Regions from separate parts of the Mycobacterium florentinum genome, predicted to be linked through region 2. Evidence: predicted binding sites of a transcription regulator. Region 2 holds the regulator's gene; each other region holds the start of a gene.
The links. Region 2 encodes LexA, which represses DNA repair genes until DNA is damaged. Its sites were predicted from a motif close to CGAACANNTGTTCG; they were not measured.

Region 1 (4,963 bases), 830 kb from region 2:
GTCGGTCGATGCCAACCCGATCCGCACCACGTCCAGGCCCTGGCCGGTCACCCCGGTCGCGAAGGCAGCGGCGAGCGACGGCGAACTGTCGCGCATGTCGTGTCCGATCACCACGCGCTGCGCGCCTTCGCCACGCATCAACGCGGCGAACGCGGCCCCGATGTCGGCGACCATCGACTCGTCGATCTCTTCGCCGACCAGCCCACGGATGTCATAAGCCTTGATGACACGGTGGACAGTCGCGGCGGGCCGAGACATGCGGGGCCTCCTTGACGCCATGGATTGATTTGGCTCTTGGCGTCAGCCTATCGGCCCGAGCGTCCCCCTAGTCCGACGGATCGGGCAACACCCGCAGATGTCCCCGGCGGCGACCGGACCGTTTTTCCGGCGGCGCGAACAGATTGCTACTGGGTGCGGTGGCCTGAGCTCCGGTGTGGTGCAGGCGCGGGGTACCTCCCGCTTGCGGGGGAAATCCGTTCAGCGGCATGCCGGTGCCGCCCGCGTACGGTACGGCCGCCTCGGCGGAACCGCCTTCGCGCACGGCGTCGGCGAGCGCGACCAGGTCGTCTTCGTCGGGATTGGTGGGCTCCGAATTAAGCGGGCCGGCGTGGCGCACCAGCTCCCATCCGCGGGGCGCGGTGATCCGGCTGGCGTGGCCGACGCACAAATCCCACGAATGCGGCTCGCGCGCGGTCGCGAGTGGGCCTACGACTGCCGTCGAGTCCGAATAGACGAACGTCAAGGTCGCCACGGCGTAATGCGGGCACCCGGGCCGGCAGCAGCGACGGGGAACGTTCACGTCGGAAAGGCTATCGTGCGAAAACGCCGCCGAAGCGCCGGACACGCGCAACCGTTCGGCGCACGATGTCCAACCGTTACCATCGGCGCGTGGGTGATTCGCGCAGTTTCCCGCGGAACGGACGGCCGTCGGGCCGAACGCCCGGGCACCGGGCAACTCGGCGCGGCCGCGATATGCGCGGGCCTTTGCTGCCGCCGACGGTGCCGGGATGGCGCAGCCGGGCCGAGCGATTCGACATGGCGGTGCTGGAAGCCTACGAACCTATCGAGCGACGCTGGCAATCTCGAGTGTCGGAACTCGACGTCGCTGTCGACGAGATTCCCCGCATCGCCGCCAAGGATCCCGAAAGCGTGCAGTGGCCGCCCGAGGTCGTCGCCGACGGACCGATCGCACTGGCCCGGCTGATCCCCGCCGGGGTCGACGTCCGGGGAAACCCGACGCGGGCACGAATTGTCTTGTTCCGCAAGCCCATCGAACGACGCGCCAAAGACACCGTCGAACTTGGCGAGTTATTGCACGAGATTCTGGTGGCTCAGGTGGCCATCTATCTCGACGTAGAACCCACGGTCATCGACCCGACGATCGACGACGAATAGGTTTTGTCGGCTCAGATGATGCCGCGCTTGAGGCGGCGGCGCTCACGCTCGGAGAGACCACCCCAGATGCCGAAGCGCTCGTCGTGTGCCAGGGCGTACTCCAGGCACTCATGACGTACCTCGCAGCCCAGGCAGATCTTCTTGGCCTCGCGGGTCGACCCGCCCTTCTCCGGAAAGAAGGCCTCGGGGTCGGTCTGCGCGCACAGCGCGCGGTCCTGCCATTGGTCCGGAGTGAGTTCGGCCTCGGGCAACGGCTCGGGCTCGAATGCTATTGGCGCATCAGGGACCACGGTCAAGTGGGGCCGTGAAATCGGCGCCGGCGCGGAGCTGATCGTGGCGCGCTCAGCGCTTGGCATGACGCCCCGTAGGTGCTCGTAAGACATGCGTCGTACGCCTCCTCAGCTTGGTCTTTGAGAGAGTGGTTGTGTCCCGCTGTTCTGATGTGACAGACAATTCGAACAAGTGATCGAATCTCGGTCTGCGACACCGGAACCGGCCGGCCAACCGGGAATGACACTGATGTGATTAGACACGGGTTATTCTGCCGGGTCAAGCGTTTCGGCGATTTTCCATACCATCTCGTGATCAATTTCCGGCGTTTCTGTTATTTCGCCCCTTCGGCGTGTCCGTCACAAAGGCTCACCAAAGTCCCCGGCCGGTACTGTCGTCCGATGTGAAGGTCACCGTTCTGGTCGGCGGGGTCGGCGGCGCCCGGTTCCTGCTGGGTGTTCAACAATTACTCGGACTGGGTCAGTTCGCAGCCGGGGGACAAGATTCCGGCCATGAGCTGACCGCCGTCGTCAACATTGGCGACGATGCCTGGATTCATGGGGTTCGGGTTTGTCCGGATTTGGACACCTGCATGTATACCTTAGGTGGAGGCGTAGACCCCGAGCGCGGGTGGGGCCATCGGGACGAAACCTGGCACGCGAAAGAGGAATTGGCACGCTACGGCGTGCAGCCGGACTGGTTCCAGCTCGGCGACCGCGATCTCGGCACCCACCTGGTGCGCACCCAGATGCTCAACGCCGGCTACCCGCTCTCGGCGATCACCACCGCGCTGTGCGACCGTTGGCAACCGGGCGCACACCTGCTGCCCGCCAGTGACGACCGTTGCGAAACCCATGTGGTGATCGCCGATCCGGCCGACGACAGCCGGCGCGCGATCCACTTCCAGGAATGGTGGGTGCGCTACCGCGCCCAGGTGACAACACACAGCTTCGCGTTCGTCGGCGCCGAAACGGCCAGCGCCACAGCTGAAGCGGTCGACGCCATCGGCGGCGCCGACATCATCTTGCTGGCGCCGTCCAATCCGGTGGTGAGCGTCGGCGCGATCCTGGCCGTCCCGGGTATTCGCGGCGCGCTGCGGGCGGCTTCCGCGCCGATCGTCGGCTACTCCCCCATCATCGGCGGAAAGCCGTTGCGCGGCATGGCCGATGCCTGCCTCGAGGTGATCGGGGTCGAGTCCACCGCGGAGGCGGTCGGCAAGCATTACGGCGCCCGCGCGGCCACCGGGATACTGGATTGCTGGCTGGTGCACGAGGGCGACCACGCCGACATCGACGGCGTCGCGGTGCGCGCGGTGCCGCTGCTGATGACCGACCCCAAGGCGACGGCCGACATGGTCCGGGCCGGACTCGACATTGCGGGCGTGGCGCCGTGACCCGTTCGCCGAAAGAGCATGGCACCGCCGCGACGGTCGAGATCCTGCCCGTCACCGGGCTTCCCGAGTTCCGCCCCGGCGACGATCTCGGCGCGGCAATCGCCGCCGCCACGCCGTGGCTGCGCGACAGCGACGTTCTGGTGGTCACCAGCAAGGTGGTGTCCAAATGCGAGGGCCGGCTGGTGGCGGCGCCCGAGGACCCCGAGGAGCGAGACGAGCTCCGGCGCAAGCTGGTCGAGGACGAGGCCGTGCGGGTGCTGGCCCGCAAGGGTCGCACGCTGATCACCGAGAACCGGCTCGGGCTGGTGCAGGCCGCCGCCGGGGTGGACGGATCCAACGTCGGCCGAAGCGAACTCGCGTTGCTGCCGGTCGATCCCGACGGCAGTGCGGCGGCGCTGCGCGCGGCACTGCGCGAGAAGCTCGGCGTCGACGTCGCGGTGGTGATCACCGACACCATGGGCCGGGCGTGGCGCAACGGTCAGATCGACGCCGCGATCGGGGCGGCGGGTTTGGCTGTGCTGCACGGCTATTCGGGCGCGGTCGACGAGCACGGCAACGAGTTGGTGGTCACCGAGATCGCCGTGGCCGACGAGGTGGCCGCCGCGGCCGATCTGGTCAAGGGCAAGCTGACCGCGATGCCGGTGGCCGTCGTGCGCGGGCTCACCGTGGTCGATGACGGCACCACCGCCCGGCAGCTGCTGCGGCCCGGTCCCGAAGACCTGTTCTGGCTCGGCACCGCCGAGGCCATCGAGCAGGGACGCGCACAGGCGCAGCTGCTGCGCCGGTCGGTGCGCCGGTTCAGCGACGAGCCGGTGCCGCCGGAGCTGATCGAGGCGGCCGTCGCCGAGGCCCTGACCGCGCCGGCCCCGCACCACACCCGCCCGGTGCGGTTCGTCTGGCTGCGCACCGCGGCCACCCGGACGCGACTGCTCGACCGCATGCAGGACAAGTGGCGGACCGACCTTGCCGGTGACGGCAAGCCCGACGACGCGATCGATCGCCGGGTGGCGCGCGGTCAGATCCTCTACGACGCGCCCGAGGTCGTCATCCCGATGCTGGTGCCCGACGGCGCCCACACCTATTCGGATGCCGAGCGCACCGAGGCCGAGCACACCATGTTCACCGTCGCGGTCGGAGCGGCCGTGCAGGCGTTGTTGGTGGCGCTGGCCGTTCGGGGGGTGGGCAGCTGCTGGATCGGCTCGACGATCTTCGCCGCCGATTTGGTCCGCGCCGAGCTGGAGCTGCCGGGCGATTGGGAGCCGTTGGGCGGCATCGCGATCGGCTACGCCGCGGAGCCCGGAGGGTTGCGCGACCCGGTGAATCCCGGAGATCTGCTGATCCGCAAGTGATACTGACCCGGTGAAGACGTTCGCGGGCAAGGCGGCGGCATCGGCCGACAAGGTCCGCGGCGGGTACTACACGCCGGCTTCGGTGGCCCGATTTCTGGCAGCCTGGGTCCGCGAGGCCGGTACCCGGATCGTCGAACCCTCGTGCGGCGACGGCCGAATCCTGCGCGAGCTGGCCGCGCTCAGCACCCAGGTGCGGGGCGTGGAACTCGTGGCCGGCGAGGCCGCAAAGTCGCGAGCGTTCGCTCCCGTCGACACCGCGAACCTGTTCACCTGGCTGGCCGACAACGAGGCCACCGGTTGGGACGGGGTCGCGGGCAACCCGCCCTACATCCGATTCGGCAACTGGGCGTCGCAGCAGCGCGAGCCGGCGCTGGAGCTGATGCGGCGCGAGGGTCTGCGCCCCAGCCGGCTGACCAATGCCTGGGTCCCATTCGTCGTCGCGAGCACGGTAATGGTGCGCGACGGCGGACGGGTGGGTTTGGTATTGCCGGCAGAATTGCTGCAAGTCGGTTATGCCGCACAATTGCGCGAATTTCTGCTCGCTCGCTACCGCGAA
Region 2 (4,963 bases):
GGCGGCAAGGTGTTCTTCAGCCCGGCCACCGGCGCGGCCGCCGTCGAAAGCGACATCCTGGCGAAGTACGAGGCCGTCGGTGGCCCGGTCAGCAGCGACCTCGGATTCCCGACCGCCAACGAGTCCGACGGCGGCATCAGCCCCAACAGCCGGATCGTCACGTTCTCGGCGGCCGACAAGCCGGTGATCTTCTGGACGTCCGATCACGGCGCGTTCGTCGTGCGCGGCGCCATGAAGGCCGCGTGGGACAAGCTGCGTGGCCCCACCGGAAAGCTGGGCGCGCCGGTCGGCGATCAGACCGTCGACGGCGACGTGATCTCGCAGAAGTTCACCGGCGGCAAGATCTCGTGGAACCGCGCCAAGAACACCTTCTCCACTGACCCGGCCAACCTGGCTCCGCTGTTGTCGGGCCTACAGGTGTCGGGGCAGAACCAGCCGAGCGGTTCGGCGATGCCTCCCCACGCCAAGAAGTGGTTCACCTGGAGCTGGTGGTACCTGTTCGCCCTGGTCCCGCTGCTGGTTCTGGTGCTGTTGGCGGTGTTCGTGGCGTTGCGGTGGCGCAAGCATCGCGCCGGTCGCAACAGCGCACCCTATGACCTGGAGCGCGACGTCGACGTCGGCGGCTATGACGACGCGGGCGAGCCGCGCTGGGGACCCGAATACGGCGATAGCTCCACCGAACACCTGTCATTCAGCGACGCGCACGCACCGGATCACCGGGACATCGACGACGTGCCGCGCGCCAGGTGGCCGCACGGACCCGAATCGGCCGACCTGGACGAGGACGCGGGGTACGACGAGGCGGCCCGGCCGGTATCCGAGGAAGAGTGGGATGAGTTAGCGGTCGACGAGCGGGATCCCGACTCGGTCGACACCGATTCCATCCCCGTGGTGTCGGCGGATGACCTGACCGAGGCCGGCTACGCCGACGAGCTCCCGGAAGCCGGCTACCCCGAAGCCGCCGAGGTGCCCGAGGTCGCGTATCCGGAGGTCATCGCGGAGGACGACTACGCCGACGCCGTCGCCGCCGAGGCGGGCTATCCGGAATTCGCGGACGAGGATGCCGCCTATGCGGAGGCGGGCTATCCGGGTGCCGGCGAGGAGGAGGCGGCCTATCCCGACCTGGCTGTCCCGCACACCCCGCCCGACGCCGCCCATCCCGATGCTGCCTATCCCGCCGAAGAGCCGGAGCCCGCGTATCCCGATGTCGCCGTGGCGCATACGCCGCCGGATCTTGCCGGTGCGGCCGGTGCCGCCGCTGCCGGTGGCGCCACCACGGGTGGGGCCGCATCCAGCCTGGCCGCTGCGCTCGGCGCCGCGTCCGGCGTCGCACGCAGAGCCGGACGGCACGCGGCCGCCGCGGACGACGACGAGGTGGACATCGCGCCGGTCGCGGCCATCGGTGCGCTCAGCCCGGCCGGGCGCCCGACGATTCACATGCCGTTGGAAGACCCGTACCAGATACCCGATGGCTATCCGATCAAGGCGAGTGCGCGCTTCGGCCTCTACTACACCCCGGACAGCGACCTCTACCACGACACGCTGGCCGAGATCTGGTTGTCCAGTGAGGAAGCCGCGCTGGTCAACGGCTTCGTGAAGGCCGACTGACGCGCCGGACTTCCCGGCGCTAGACCTTGCGGATCACCGTCACGACCTTGCCGAGCACGGTCGCCTCATTGCCGGGGATGGGATCGAACGCCGGGTTGTGCGGCATCAGCCACACCTGACCGCCGGCACGCTTGAACGTCTTGACGGTGGCCTCACCGTCAAGCATGGCGGCGACGATGTCGCCGTTGTCGGCGACGTTCTGCTGCCGCACCACCACCCAGTCGCCGTCACAGATCGCGGCTTCGATCATCGAGTCGCCGACCACCTTGAGCAGAAACAGGGTGCCCTCGCCGACCAGCTCGCGGGGGAGCGGGAAGACATCCTCGACGGCCTCCTCGGCCAGGATCGGTCCACCGGCCGCGATGCGGCCGAGCACGGGGACGAAGATGGGCTCCGGCACCGCGTCGGATCCGGCGACCTCGGTGGCCGGTGCGGCCGCGACCGCGTCGTCGGCGCCGCGGACATCGACGGCCCGCGGGCGGTTCGGGTCGCGGCGCAGGAAGCCCTTCTTCTCCAGGGTGCGCAGCTGGTGCGCCACCGAGGAGGTCGACGTCAGCCCGACGGCGTCACCGATCTCCCGGATGCTCGGCGGATATCCACGGGTGGTCACCGACTCGCGGATGACATTCAAGATGGTGCGTTGCCGCTGGGTAAGCGATGAATCCACGGCATGCAGCCGGGCGTTGGAGCCGGTTGCCGAGGTGTCGTTGCTGTCGCTCATGGCACTGAATGTAGCCTGCTGTAACCCGAGAATCAAACATGTGTTCGACTGGCGTGTCGCCACCTCGGGTTCCACGGGAGAGTGATCCGCGGCACTCCACGAATAACAATGGTGTAACTCGTGAAAAGACCGGGTACTTGTGCTGCATGGCACCGATAGCGACCGGGACAAGTTGTCGGTGCCGTGGTCTAGCGTTTTGCTCGTGCGACACGCTTTGCTCAAATGTTCGGATTTCGAACACACGAGCGATAGTGTCGAACACACGAGCGACGATCAGTTGACCGGAGGAACGCACATGACGCTCATGCACACAGTCTCACCGCGGACCAGCAACGTGCGGCGCCCGAGCGACGGGCTGGTTGCACGTCCTCGCTACGACCAGGAGCGCGTGCTACGGTCCCGCCGGTCCGTGCAGTCACGGCCGGCCGGAGCGCCGATGTGCTATCGCGGTACAGGCGTCTCGATGTCGGCCGCGCCGCACCGCCGCCGCCCGGTCACGCTGGGGACGACGGTGGGCCTGGCCCTGATGGCCGGAATCATCACGCTCTGGCTGGGCCTGGTCGCGAACCTCGGTCAGATCGCCAACGGCGACTCCGCCGCCGCTCCAGTGCCGGACCGGCTCTCCGTCGTGCAGGTGGAGCCGGGCGAGTCCCTGCAGGACGTGGCACATCGGGTCGCGCCGGAGGCGCCGGCCCGCCAGGTCGCCGACCGTATCCGCGAACTCAACAACCTGAGCTCGCCGGCGTTGGCGGCCGGTCAGACCCTGATCGCGCCGGTCGGCTGACCGCGCCCGCCGTGCGGTGCGAAAACCGCTCTACGCCAAGGCTCCTCGTTTCGCCCGTCGGCGGCAGCGTCCGTGTGGCAGCTGCGTTGGCCCGGCGAGGGAGCGCCCGGGTACGCTCGGAGTGTTCTTCCGAGTTGCCGGCACAGCGAAGGAGCGGTCATGCATTGTCCGTTCTGTCGCCATCCCGATTCCCGGGTGATCGACTCTCGGGAAACCGATGAAGGCCAAGCCATTCGACGCAGGCGGTCCTGCCCGGAGTGTGGGCGACGCTTCACCACGGTAGAAACCGCGGTGCTGGCCGTCGTCAAGCGCAGCGGTGTCACCGAGCCATTCAGCCGCGAAAAGGTCATCAAGGGCGTGCGCCGCGCGTGCCAGGGCCGTCAGGTCGACGAGGATGCGCTGAACCTGCTGGCCCAGCAGGTCGAAGACACCGTGCGTGCGGCCGGCTCGCCGGAAATCCCCAGTCACGAAGTCGGCCTGGCGATCCTCGGCCCCTTGCGCGACCTGGACGAGGTGGCGTACCTGCGTTTCGCGTCGGTGTACCGGTCCTTTTCGTCGGCCGACGATTTCGAACGCGAGATCGCGGCGCTGCGCAAGCACCGCAAAGTAACGACTCCGAGCTGACCCGCATGCCCACCGACTTACATCCCGATCTCGAGGCACTCGCGCCGCTGCTCGGCACCTGGGCCGGTCGCGGTTCGGGCGAATACCCCACCATCCAGCCCTTCGAATATCTCGAAGAGATCGCCTTTTCCCATGTGGGTAAACCGTTTCTGGCCTACGCCCAAAAGACCAGAGGGGCTGCCGACGGCAAACCGATGCATGCCGAGACCGGCTATCTTCGGGTGCCGGAGCCCGGACATGTCGAGCTGGTGCTGGCTCATCCCAGCGGCGTCACCGAAATCGAGGTCGGCACCTTTTCGGTGACCGGCGATCTCATCGAAATCGAGCTGGCCACCACCTCGGTCGGATTGACTCCGACCGCCAAAGAGGTCTCCGCGCTTGGCCGTTCGTTTCGCATCGACGGCGACCAGCTTTCCTACTCGGTGCGGATGGGTGCGGTCGGGCAACCCCTGCAGCATCATCTCGCCGCGGTGCTGCAGCGAAAGTCCTGAGTCTCCTTGCTCAGTCGACTTGTGTCACACCGTCGTTGACGACGCGCCCGGCGACGCGAACCCAGCCCTCGGGGCTCCAGACGGTTTCCAGCCTCGATCCCTTGCCCTGGGTGATGCTCAGGTCGCGGCTGAGATGGTCGGTAATCCGCAGCGCGGCCGAGCCGGTCGCTTCGTCTTCGGGCACACCCAGATTCGCGACGAACGTCCGGGAGCGCAACGAGCCGGCGGCCTGGTCGATCCAGGTCCACAGGTAGTGCGCGGCGTCGTCGGGAAACTCGGCCGGGTCGGCCGCGAGAAGCTGTTCGACTGAATCGAATTCGTGCATCGCGTACTCGGGACCCCATTCCGAGCGGGCGGTGACGCCGACCAGGTCGCCGTCGTAGTGCACCCGCACGACGCCGGCCGGCACCGCCAGCGTGTTGATCGGCGTGCCGTTCGTGCGCAGCCACCACGACGCCCCGACGGTGGGATGGCCGGCGAACGGGAGATCCGTGCGCGGGGTGTAGATCGTGGCATGCGCGGTGGTTGCGCCGGCCGCCGGAAGATCGATGAATACCGTTTCGCTGTAACCCAATTGGGTGGCCAGGCGCTGGCGATCGGCGGGAGCGATCGCGGCGGCGTCGACGACGCCCAGGGGATTACCGAATTTGCCGTCTTGGTCGGTGAAGACCCGCAACACCGTCACGTCGATACCCATGGCCCGACTGTACGGGCCGGGTCAAATCAATTGTCTAA
Region 3 (4,963 bases), 130 kb from region 2:
CGACCGGTCCGCCGCCGAAGCTTCGGGTCAGCGCCGACAACACCGCACGGTCCAGCCGGTCCAGCCCGAGCTCGTCGACGTCGTAGACCTCCAGCGCGGACTTGGCGACGTCGCGGGTGATCACCCCGTCGGCCCGCACCTCGGCGAAGTCCCGGACCCGGCGCAGCAGGCGGTTGGCGATCCGGGGCGTGCCGCGGGAACGCCGGGCGATCTCCGCGCCGGCCTCGGCGCCCAGCTCGATGCCGAGGATCCCGGCCGACCGCGCCAGCACCCGCTCCAGATCGGCCGGCTCATAGAAATCCATGTGCGCGGTGAAACCGAAGCGGTCACGCAGCGGCCCGGTCAGCGCGCCGGACCGGGTGGTCGCACCGACCAGGGTGAACGGCGCCACCTCGAGCGGAATCGACGTTGCCCCAGGGCCTTTGCCCACCACGACGTCGACCCGGAAGTCCTCCATGGCGAGGTAGAGCATCTCCTCGGCCGGCCGGGCGATGCGGTGGATCTCGTCGATGAACAACACGTCGTGCTCGACCAGGTTCGACAGCATCGCGGCCAGGTCGCCGGCGCGCTCGAGCGCGGGCCCCGAGGTGACCCGCAGCGAGGACCCGAGTTCGGCGGCGATGATCATCGCCAGCGACGTCTTACCCAACCCCGGCGGCCCGGACAGCAGGATGTGATCCGGCGTGCCACCACGGTTTTTGGCGCCCTCGAGGACCAGCTGCAACTGTTCGCGGACCCGCGACTGGCCGATGAACTCCCGCAGCGACCGGGGCCGCAGGCTGACGTCGATGTCGCCCTCTCCGACGGTCAGCGCCGGGGACAGGTCGCGATCGGCATGGTCCTCGGAATAGTCGTCGCTCATTTGGACTTGCCCAGCAACGAGAGCGCGGCCCGCAACGCGTCGGAAGTCGTTGCCTGCTCGCCCTTTTCGCGGCTGGCCGCCAGCACGTTGTCGGTGGCGTCCTCGGCCTGCTTGGCCGCGAAGCCCAGGCCGACCAGCGCCTCGATCACCGGGCCCCGCACCGCGTGGCCATTGAGACCCGCGCCCGCCGGCGCCGCCGCGGGCGCGCCGGCCGCATAGATCTTGTCGCGCAACTCGAGAACCATGCGCTCGGCGCCGCGCTTTCCGATGCCGGGCACCCGGGTCAGCGCGGTGACGTCGCCGTCGGCCAGCGCCTGGCGCAGCGCCGCGGCGTCGTGCACGGCCAGCGTCGCCATCGCCAGCCGCGGCCCGACACCCGACACCGACAGCAGCGTCAGGAACAGGTCGCGGGTCTCGCCGTCGACAAAGCCGTACAGGGTCTGTGAATCCTCGCGCACGATCATCGCGGTGATCAGGCGGGCTTCGCTGCCGTGGCGCAGCGTCGCCAGCGTCGACGGCGTCGCGTTCACCCGGTAGCCGACGCCGCCGGCTTCGATCACCACGTGATCGAGCGCCACCTGCAGCACCTCACCGCGCACCGAGGCGATCATCGGCCCGCTCCCGCCTTGGCGGCCTTGGCCTTCGCCGCCAGCTTGGCGCGATAGGTCTGGCGCTGTTGCGCGGCCATCGCCTCGGCCGTCGCCATCCGGGCAAGCATCGGCGCCCTCCAGCAATGGCAGATGGCCAGTGCCAGCGCATCGGCCGCGTCGGCCGGCGTCGGTTTGGCTTGCAGCTCAAGGATTCTGGTGACCATCGCGGTGACCTGAGCCTTGTCGGCGGTGCCGTTGCCGGTGACCGCGGCCTTGACCTCGCTGGGGGTATGGAAGTGCACGTCGATGTCGCGTTTGGCCGCCGCCAGCGCGATCACGCCACCGGCCTGCGCGGTGCCCATCACGGTCGACACATTGTGCTGGGCGAACACCCGCTCGATCGCGATCACGTCGGGATGATGCGTATCCAGCCAATGCTCGACGGCGTCGCTGATGGTCAGCAGTCGTTTGGGCAGCGCGGCATCCGACGGGGTACGGACCACGTCGACATCCAGCGCGACGATATTGCGGCCGCGCCCGGTTTCGACCACGGACAGCCCGCACCGGGTCAGTCCGGGGTCGACGCCCATCACGCGCATAGCATGCTCCAACCTAGTACCGAACAGCTGTTCGATAGCGTAGCGGTCGGCCCCGACGCCACCGGACAGGACACGCGGACCCGGCAAAAGCTGTTAACTTAAGCCGACATTCGCTCCACCGCCGCGGCGACGGGAGGCCCTGGGTGGGAACAGTGCTGGTAGTGCTGGCCGCGGTGCTGTTCATCGCGTCCATCGTGGTGCTCGTCATCGCGTCGCGGCGGCCCAAGGCTCGGGCTGCGCCGCGCGGGCGCCGCGACCCCCTGTCGTTCGACGCGATGCCGCAATTCGGGCCCCGCCAGCTGGGTCCGGGCGCCATCGTCAGCTATGGCGGCATCGACTACGTGGTCCGCGGGTCGCTGACGTTCCGCGAGGGACCGTTCGTGTGGTGGGAGCACCTGCTGGAGGGCGGCGACCTGCCGACGTGGTTCGCGGTCGAAGAGGACGACGGGCGCCTCGAGCTCGTCATGTGGGTCACCCGCAAGGACATCACGTTGCAACCCGGTGACCAGTATCTGGTCGACGGGATGGCGTTTCACGAGACGGAACGCGGCCGGGCCTCGTACACGACCGAGGGCACGACGGGCCTGCCGGCCGGCGGCGAGATGGAGTTCGTCGACTGCGCCAACGCCGACCAGAGCGTGCTGCTCTCCTTCGAGCGCTGGGCGCCCGGCACGCCCTGGGAGATCTCGACGGGCAAGCCGGTGTCGCCGGGCGAGCTCACCGTCTACCCGGCGCCCGCGCCGGGTACCGCGTAGGTCCGCGCGGTGCCGCTCTATCAGCTCGCCGTAGCTCCGGCCGACGTGTCCGGGAGCAGGCTGCGGCTCGCACTCAACGCGCCCGCACCGCCGCTGCTGGCCAGCCATTCGCTGCGGCATCCCGATGGCGGCGCGCTGCGGCTCGGGGTGCTCGGCGCCTCCCACCTCGTCACGATCGAGCACGCCGCCAGCACCTTCTCCGAGCAGGTGTCCTGCACCGCCGACAGCGAGACCGGCAAGCTGCCCGAGCACGCCGAGGCCTCCGGGTACTCGCTGGAATCGGCCACCGCCATGCACGACGAAGCGACGTTTCGCCGGCTGGCGCGCGAGCTGCGCGAGCGGTGCCGAGCCGAAACCTGTTGGCTCGGCGGAACATTCCCCGGCGATGACGCCGCACTGACCGTGCTGGCCGCCGAACCCGACGGCCCGGGCTGGCGCTGGCAGACGTGGCACCTGTACCCGCACAACCCTCTTGGTTCCGGCGGTGAAGTGGTCCAGACCGCGAGCCGGTGGCGACCGTGAGCCGCAAACACCTGTTCTGGCTGGCCGGTGGGCTCGCCCTGGCGTCGGTGGTGTCGCTGATCATCGGAATCATATTGCTGCAGAAGGATATTGGGAAGTACATCGCGAGCAACTATCGAGAGTACGCTCGCGACGTCAACGGGACGCGCTACCTGTGCAGCGGATCGCCCGATCAGGTGGCCGACACGCTCGCGGACTATCAGGAACCCGAGGCCCGCGCCGACAACGACAACAACGACTACCTGCGCTACAGCGACAACATCGTGACCGTCGGCCCGGATGGCAACCACCCGTGCAGCATTCGCGTCGAAAGCCTCGGCGCCGGATACAGCCACGGCTCCTATGTCTTCCTCGGCCCCGGGTTCAGTCCCGGATCCCCGTCGAGCGGTTCCGGCGGCAGTCCCGGCGGCCCGGGTGGAACCAAATAGCAAAGGAGACAACCGTGTACCTCGCCTTCGATATCGGAAACGTGGATCTCGACCCCGTGCTGAAGGGCGTCGTCGCGACGCTGTTGTACTTCGTCGTCGGGATGGCCGTCCTGCTCGTCGGCTTCTACATGGTCGACGTGCTGACCCCGGGCAAGCTGCGCCAGCTGGTGTTCGTAGATCGCCGCCCCAACGCCGTCGTGGTCGCCAGTGCGATGTACATCTCGCTGACCACCGTGATCGTCAGCGCCATCGTGAACAGCTACAGTCAATTGGCTCAGGGACTCGTCGGCGTCGCGGTGTACGGGTTGATGGGCGTGATCCTGTTGGGAATCGCGCTGCTGACCCTGCATCTGGTGATCCCGGGCAGTTTCCACGAGCACATCGACGAGCCCGAGCTGCATCCCGGCTCGTTCGCGGTGGCGCTGATGCTGTTGGCGGTCGGAGGAGTAACGGCCGCCGCGGTCTCATGACCGCCACGCAGGAAGCCGCGCGACCGGCGGCGCCGTCGATACGCTGGCGGGCGCTGTTGCTCGCCGCCGTGGCGGCCTGCGCGGCCTGCGGCATCATCTACGAATTGGCGCTGCTGACGCTGTCGGCCAGCCTGAACGGCGGCGGCATCGTCGCCACCTCGCTGATCGTCGCGGGCTACATCGCGGCGCTGGGCGTGGGCGCACTGCTGGTCAAACCGCTGCTGCGGCATGCGGGCATCGTCTTCGTCGCGGTCGAGGCGCTGCTGGGCATCATCGGTGGGCTGTCGGCCGCGGCGCTGTACGCGGTGTTCGCGTTCCTGGACGGCGCGATCGGGTCGACGTGGGTGCTGGCGCTGAGCACCGCGCTGATCGGCGGCCTGGTCGGCGCCGAGGTGCCGCTGCTGATGACGCTGCTGCAGCGTGGGCGCACCGCCGGCGCCACCGATTCCGGCCGCACGCTGGCCAATCTCAATGCGGCCGACTATCTGGGGGCGCTGGTCGGCGGGCTGGTCTGGCCATTCGCGCTGCTGCCGCATCTCGGGATGATCCGCGGCGCGGCGGCCACCGGCGTCATCAACCTCGTCGCGGCGGCCATCGTGGCGATGTTCCTGCTGCGGCGGGTGATCTCCACCGCGCAGCTGGCCACGGCGCTGTGCGCCCTGACCGCCGCCCTCGGGCTGCTGATCGTGCTGCTGGTGCACGCGCACGACATCGAAACGACAAGCCGCCAAAGGCTT
Region 4 (4,963 bases), 960 kb from region 2:
AGCGCCGATTCCATGGACGGGTGGTCGTAGACCACCGGGTCGATGCCGTTGCGCCGCCTGATGTACGGGTGCACCGACCCGCCCTGGATGGGCCCGGGGCGGATCAGCGCCACCTCCACCACCAGGTCGTAGAACACCCGGGGCTTGAGCCTGGGCAGGGTGGCCATCTGCGCGCGCGACTCCACCTGGAACACCCCGACGGAATCGGCGCGCTGCAGCATCTCGTACACCGCCGGCTCGGAGAGGTCGAGGCGGGCCAGGTCCACCTCGACGCCCTTGTGCTCGGCCACCAGGTCCTTCGCGTAGTGCAGCGCCGAGAGCATGCCCAGTCCGAGTAGATCGAACTTCACCAAACCGATTGCCGCGCAGTCGTCTTTGTCCCATTGCAGGACGCTGCGGTTCTCCATGCGCGCCCACTCCACCGGGCACACGTCGGCGATCGGGCGGTCACAGATCACCATGCCGCCGGAGTGAATGCCCATGTGCCGCGGCAGGTTCCGGATCTGGGTGGCCAGGTCGATCACCTGCTCGGGAATGCCCTCGATGTCGGGCGAGTCGGCGAGCCCGTTCCAGTGGCCGATCTGCTTGCTCCACGCGTCCTGCTGGCCTTGCGAGTAGCCAAGGGCGCGGGCCATGTCGCGCACCGCAATTCGACCGCGGTAGGTGATGACATTGGCGACCTGGGCGGCGTAGTCGCGGCCGTATTTGTCGTAGACGTACTGGATGACCTTCTCGCGCTGATCCGACTCAATGTCCATGTCGATGTCGGGCGGCCCGTCGCGGGCCGGCGACAAGAAGCGCTCGAACAACAGCTCGTTGGCCACCGGGTCGACCGCGGTGACGCCCAGGGCGTAACAGACCGCGGAGTTGGCCGCCGATCCCCTGCCCTGACACAGGATGTTGTTCTCCCGGCAAAACCGGGCGATATCGTGCACCACCAGGAAATAGCCCGGAAAAGTCAGTTGGGCAATGACTTTCAGCTCGTGCTCGATCTGGGCGTACGCGCGCGGCGCGGCCTCGGGCAGGCCGTAGCGGTCGCGCGCTCCCGCCATCACCAACTGCCGCAACCAGCTGTCCTCGGTGTACCCGGCGGGCACGTCGAACGGCGGCAGCTGCGGCGCGATGAGCGCCAGCCCGAACGCGCATTGCTCGCCGAGTTCGGCGGCGGCGGTCACCGTCTCGGGTCGCTGGGCGAACAGCCGGGCCATCTCCTCGCCGGACCGCAGGTGCGAGCCGCCCAGCGGGGCCAGCCATCCGGCGGCCGACTCCAGCGACTGCCGGGCCCGGATGGCACCCATCGCCATGGCCAGCCTGCCGCGCGACGGATGGGCGAAATGCGCTCCGGTGGTGGCGACGACGCCTACCCCGAAGCGGGGCGCGATCCCGGCCAGCGCGGCGTTGCGTTCGTCGTCGAGGGGCTGACCGTGATGCGTCAACTCGACGCTGACCCGCCCGGCGCCGAAGCGGTCCACCAGATCGGCCAGCGCCCGCGCCGCCGCATCCGGCCCACCGCCGGAAAGCGCCTGGCGGACATGGCCTTTACGGCATCCGGTCAGGATGTGCCAATGCCCGCCCGCGGCTTCGGTCAGCGTATCGATGTCGAAACGCAGCTTGCCTTTCTCACCGCCGGCCAGATGCGCCGCCGCCAGCTGCCGCGACAGCCGCCGGTAGCCCTCCGGGCCGCGGGCCAGCACCAGCAGGTGCGGGCCGGCCGGGTCCGGCTGCTCGGTCCGGGCCTGCGTACCGAGCGACAGCTCGGCGCCGAACACGGTGCGCACGTCGAGTTCGGCGGCGGCTTCGGCGAACCGCGCCGCGCCGTACAGGCCGTTGTGGTCGGTGAGCGCCAGCGCCCGCAGATCCAGCCGGGCCGCCTCCTCGACCAGTTCCTCGGGGGTGCTGGCCCCGTCCAGGAAGCTGTACGCCGAATGCGCGTGCAGCTCGGCATACGCGACAGCCGAGCGAGCCCGCTGCCGGCTCGGCGGCTGGTAGCTGCCGCGCTTGCGCGACGACGGCACATCGTCGGGCTGCTCGGTTGCCGCCGGGCCGCCGGCATGGCGCGGCTTGCCGTCGAGCACCCGCTCCATCTCCGCCCAACTCGGCGGTCCATTAAACCAGCCCACGCATCCAGTGTATCGAACACATGTTCGATTTCGTGCAGAGTTGTTAAAGCGGTTGTTAAACGCGACTTCAACTTCTAAACACAGTCTTAACGGATTGGGATCTACCGCGACGGGGGTGCCGCGGCAGATACTGGTACGGGGCAACTAGGGGCGGGAATTGAATATGGTACAGCTGACAACAGCATTGGATACGCGCTTCCTCGCCGCAGCGGACCCCGATCGGCAGGCGAGCATGGCGACTGGAGCGGTCGCGATCGTCAACGGCGTCGTGCCCAACCTAGGGCGGCTCAAAACTATTCTGGCAGAACGGATTCTGTCGATCCCGCGATGCACCCAGGTGTTGCGGACGCATCCGTTGCGCGGCACCCAGCACTGGGTCGACGATCCGGGTTTCGACCTCACCCATCACCTGCGCCGGGTCGCGGTTCCCCGCCCGGGCGACGAGGCCGACCTGTCGCGGGCGATCGCCCACGCTTTGGAACGTCCCCTGGAATTGGACCGGCCGCTGTGGGAGTGCTGGGTCATCGAGGGGCTCAGGGGCAAATGGGCGATCCTGATGAAGGTCCACCATTACCTCGCCGACGCCACTCCCGCGGCCCACTTGCTCACCCGGCTCTGTGACGACTCCGACAGCGAAATGTTCGCCAATCACGTTGAAACCGCCAATGATTCGGCGCAGGACCGCCAGCCCGGCTGGGCCAACGCGCTCTGGCAAGCCACGACCGTCGCCAGCACCGTCACGAGCACCCTGGCCGAGACGGTCTGGTCGGCGGCACGCATATCGTCGGCCGGCCCCGCGGTCACCATGCGGTGCTACAGCACGGTGCGCGTACCTCTCGCCGCCGTCGACGCGGTGTGCGGCAAGTTCCGGGTAACCACCAACGACGTCGCGCTCGCCGCCATCACCGAGGGCTTCCGGGCCGTGCTGCTGCACCGCGGCGAACAACCGCGCGCCGGTTCGCTGCGCACCCTGGAGAAGGCCGACGACATCTCGGACAAGCTGCGGTATCTCCCGGTCGAGCACGACGATCCGGTGCAGCGACTGCGGATTGTGCACAGCAGCTTGAACCAGCCCAAGCAGCAGAACACCGGCCCCAGCATCAAGGGACTGGCCACCAGCTCCATGCCGTTTACCTTGTGCGCCAAGGCAGTTCGACTGGCACTGAGCCGACTACCACAACCTGGCATCGTGACGCTGGCCACCAACGCCCCCGGCCCACGGCACCGGCTGGAGCTGATGGGCGCAACCGTGGAACGCTTGCTGCCGATCCCGCCGACGGCTTCGCAGCTGTCCAGCGGGGTCGCGGTGCTGAGCTACGGCGACGAACTGATCTTCGGGATCACCGCCGACTACGACGCCGCACCCGAACTCCAGCAGCTCGCCACCGGGATCGAACGGGAGATGGCGCGACTGACGGCGCTCAGCGAGGACTCCGTCCTGCTGTTCACCAAGGATCGCCGCAGGCGCCGGACTCGCGCACTGCCCAATGGCGTACCCGCCGGTCACCCGACCGCGCGAGCGCGCCACTGACCCCACCCGGGCGGCGTTGCTCACCGTGAGAGGGTTGATCAATGCCATCGGTCACCATCGACCCGCGCCGCCACGACGTGGTGCTGTTTGACCCCGGGCTGGACGCACCGCAAGCCTTGATCGTCCAACTGCGCGATGCCGGTGTCGGCACCGGCACCTTCGGCTCGGACGGCGACACCCGGTCGGGGCGCGGTGTCGTCGTTGCGTCGAACGCGGCGGTGGCGACGGCCGCGCGCGATGGCGGCTTCGCGTTGGTCATCGAGGTAGGGGCCCCCGACGCCTGGAATGACATCACCGTACGCACCGGGGACCGGCGCATGTCGCAGCTTCCCGACGCATCGCTCCTCCTCGACGAGGAGATCCGGCGCCCGGCGGTGTTCTTCGATTTCGACGGCACGCTGTCCGACATCGTCGACGACCCGGACTCCGCACGGCTTGTCCCCGGCGCGGGCGACGCGCTGCAGCGGTTGGCCGCGCGCTGCCCGGTCGCGATCCTGTCCGGCCGCGACCTCGCCGACGTGACGGCACGCGTCGGCCTGCCCGGCATCTGGTATGCCGGCAGCCACGGCTTCGAACTGACCGCACCCGACGGCACCCACCACCAGAACGACGCCGCGGCCGCAGCCATACCGGTGCTGGAGCAGGCGGCCGCCCGGCTACGCGAGCGCCTCGGGTCGATCCCGGGTGTCGTGGTGGAGCACAAGCGATTTGGCGTGGCGGTGCACTATCGCAACGCCGCCCGGGATCGCGTCGGGGAGGTGGCGGCCGCGGTGCGGGCGGCGGGCCGGCGCGACGCGCTGCGGGTGACCACCGGCCGCGAAGTCATCGAGCTGCGTCCGGATGTCGACTGGGACAAGGGAAAAACCCTGTACTGGGTGATCGATCACCTGCACGGGCCGGCGGCTCCGACACCGATTTTTTTCGGCGACGACATCACCGACGAGGACGCATTCGACGCGGTACGCGACACCGGCATACCGATCCTGGTGCGGCACAACGACGATGGGGACCGGGCCACCTCAGCGCGGTTCGCACTGGACAGTCCGGCCCGGGTCGCCGAGTTCGTCGACCAGCTGGCCCGCCGCCTCTAACGGTCGCTGCCAGGTGGCGTCGCTCTAGCTGTACTGCCCAGGCAGGTTGGTCAACCGTGTGATGGGCGGGACCTTCCCGATCGCTGAGTGTTGCCGATGGTGATTGTAGGTATGCAGCCAGGGTGCTAATGCGGACCGGCGCTGGGCTTCGCTGTGGTAGTGACGGCTGAATGCCCATTCTGCTGCCATTGTGCGGTGGAAGCGCTCTGCTTTGCCGTTGG

Region 1: cofD (2-phospho-L-lactate transferase) is a predicted target of LexA. The motif match lies at 1,851-1,864, and genes of this name have one in related genera.
Region 3: ruvC (crossover junction endodeoxyribonuclease RuvC) is a predicted target of LexA. The motif match lies at 2,072-2,085, and genes of this name have one in related genera.
Region 4: G6N55_RS11465 (error-prone DNA polymerase) is a predicted target of LexA. The motif match lies at 2,134-2,147, and genes of this name have one in related genera.

What each region holds. Positions count from the first base shown of each region.
Region 1 is NZ_AP022576.1:2,325,380-2,330,342, forward strand. Features, by position in the region: gene G6N55_RS10865 (phosphomannomutase/phosphoglucomutase) at 1-258, opposite strand, end outside; gene G6N55_RS10870 (DUF3499 domain-containing protein) at 326-799, opposite strand; gene G6N55_RS10875 (metallopeptidase family protein) at 973-1,395, shown strand; gene G6N55_RS10880 (WhiB family transcriptional regulator) at 1,407-1,778, opposite strand; gene cofD (2-phospho-L-lactate transferase) at 2,069-3,058, shown strand; gene G6N55_RS10890 (coenzyme F420-0:L-glutamate ligase) at 3,055-4,407, shown strand; gene G6N55_RS10895 (Eco57I restriction-modification methylase domain-containing protein) at 4,418-4,963, shown strand, end outside.
Region 2 is NZ_AP022576.1:1,497,427-1,502,389, reverse strand. Features, by position in the region: gene G6N55_RS07065 (LGFP repeat-containing protein) at 1-1,608, shown strand, start outside; gene lexA (transcriptional repressor LexA) at 1,628-2,329, opposite strand; gene G6N55_RS07055 (LysM peptidoglycan-binding domain-containing protein) at 2,625-3,113, shown strand; gene nrdR (transcriptional regulator NrdR) at 3,273-3,737, shown strand; gene G6N55_RS07045 (peroxynitrite isomerase) at 3,743-4,228, shown strand; gene G6N55_RS07040 (PhzF family phenazine biosynthesis protein) at 4,239-4,925, opposite strand; gene G6N55_RS07035 (alpha/beta fold hydrolase) at 4,960-4,963, opposite strand, start outside.
Region 3 is NZ_AP022576.1:1,372,207-1,377,169, forward strand. Features, by position in the region: gene ruvB (Holliday junction branch migration DNA helicase RuvB) at 1-862, opposite strand, end outside; gene ruvA (Holliday junction branch migration protein RuvA) at 859-1,473, opposite strand; gene ruvC (crossover junction endodeoxyribonuclease RuvC) at 1,470-2,051, opposite strand; gene G6N55_RS06350 (DUF4178 domain-containing protein) at 2,195-2,806, shown strand; gene G6N55_RS06355 (DUF2617 family protein) at 2,816-3,328, shown strand; gene G6N55_RS06360 (DUF4247 domain-containing protein) at 3,325-3,756, shown strand; gene G6N55_RS06365 (DUF350 domain-containing protein) at 3,771-4,226, shown strand; gene G6N55_RS06370 (polyamine aminopropyltransferase) at 4,223-4,963, shown strand, end outside.
Region 4 is NZ_AP022576.1:2,456,636-2,461,598, forward strand. Features, by position in the region: gene G6N55_RS11465 (error-prone DNA polymerase) at 1-2,120, opposite strand, end outside; gene G6N55_RS11470 (wax ester/triacylglycerol synthase family O-acyltransferase) at 2,284-3,651, shown strand; gene otsB (trehalose-phosphatase) at 3,693-4,742, shown strand; gene G6N55_RS11480 (IS481 family transposase) at 4,767-4,963, opposite strand, start outside.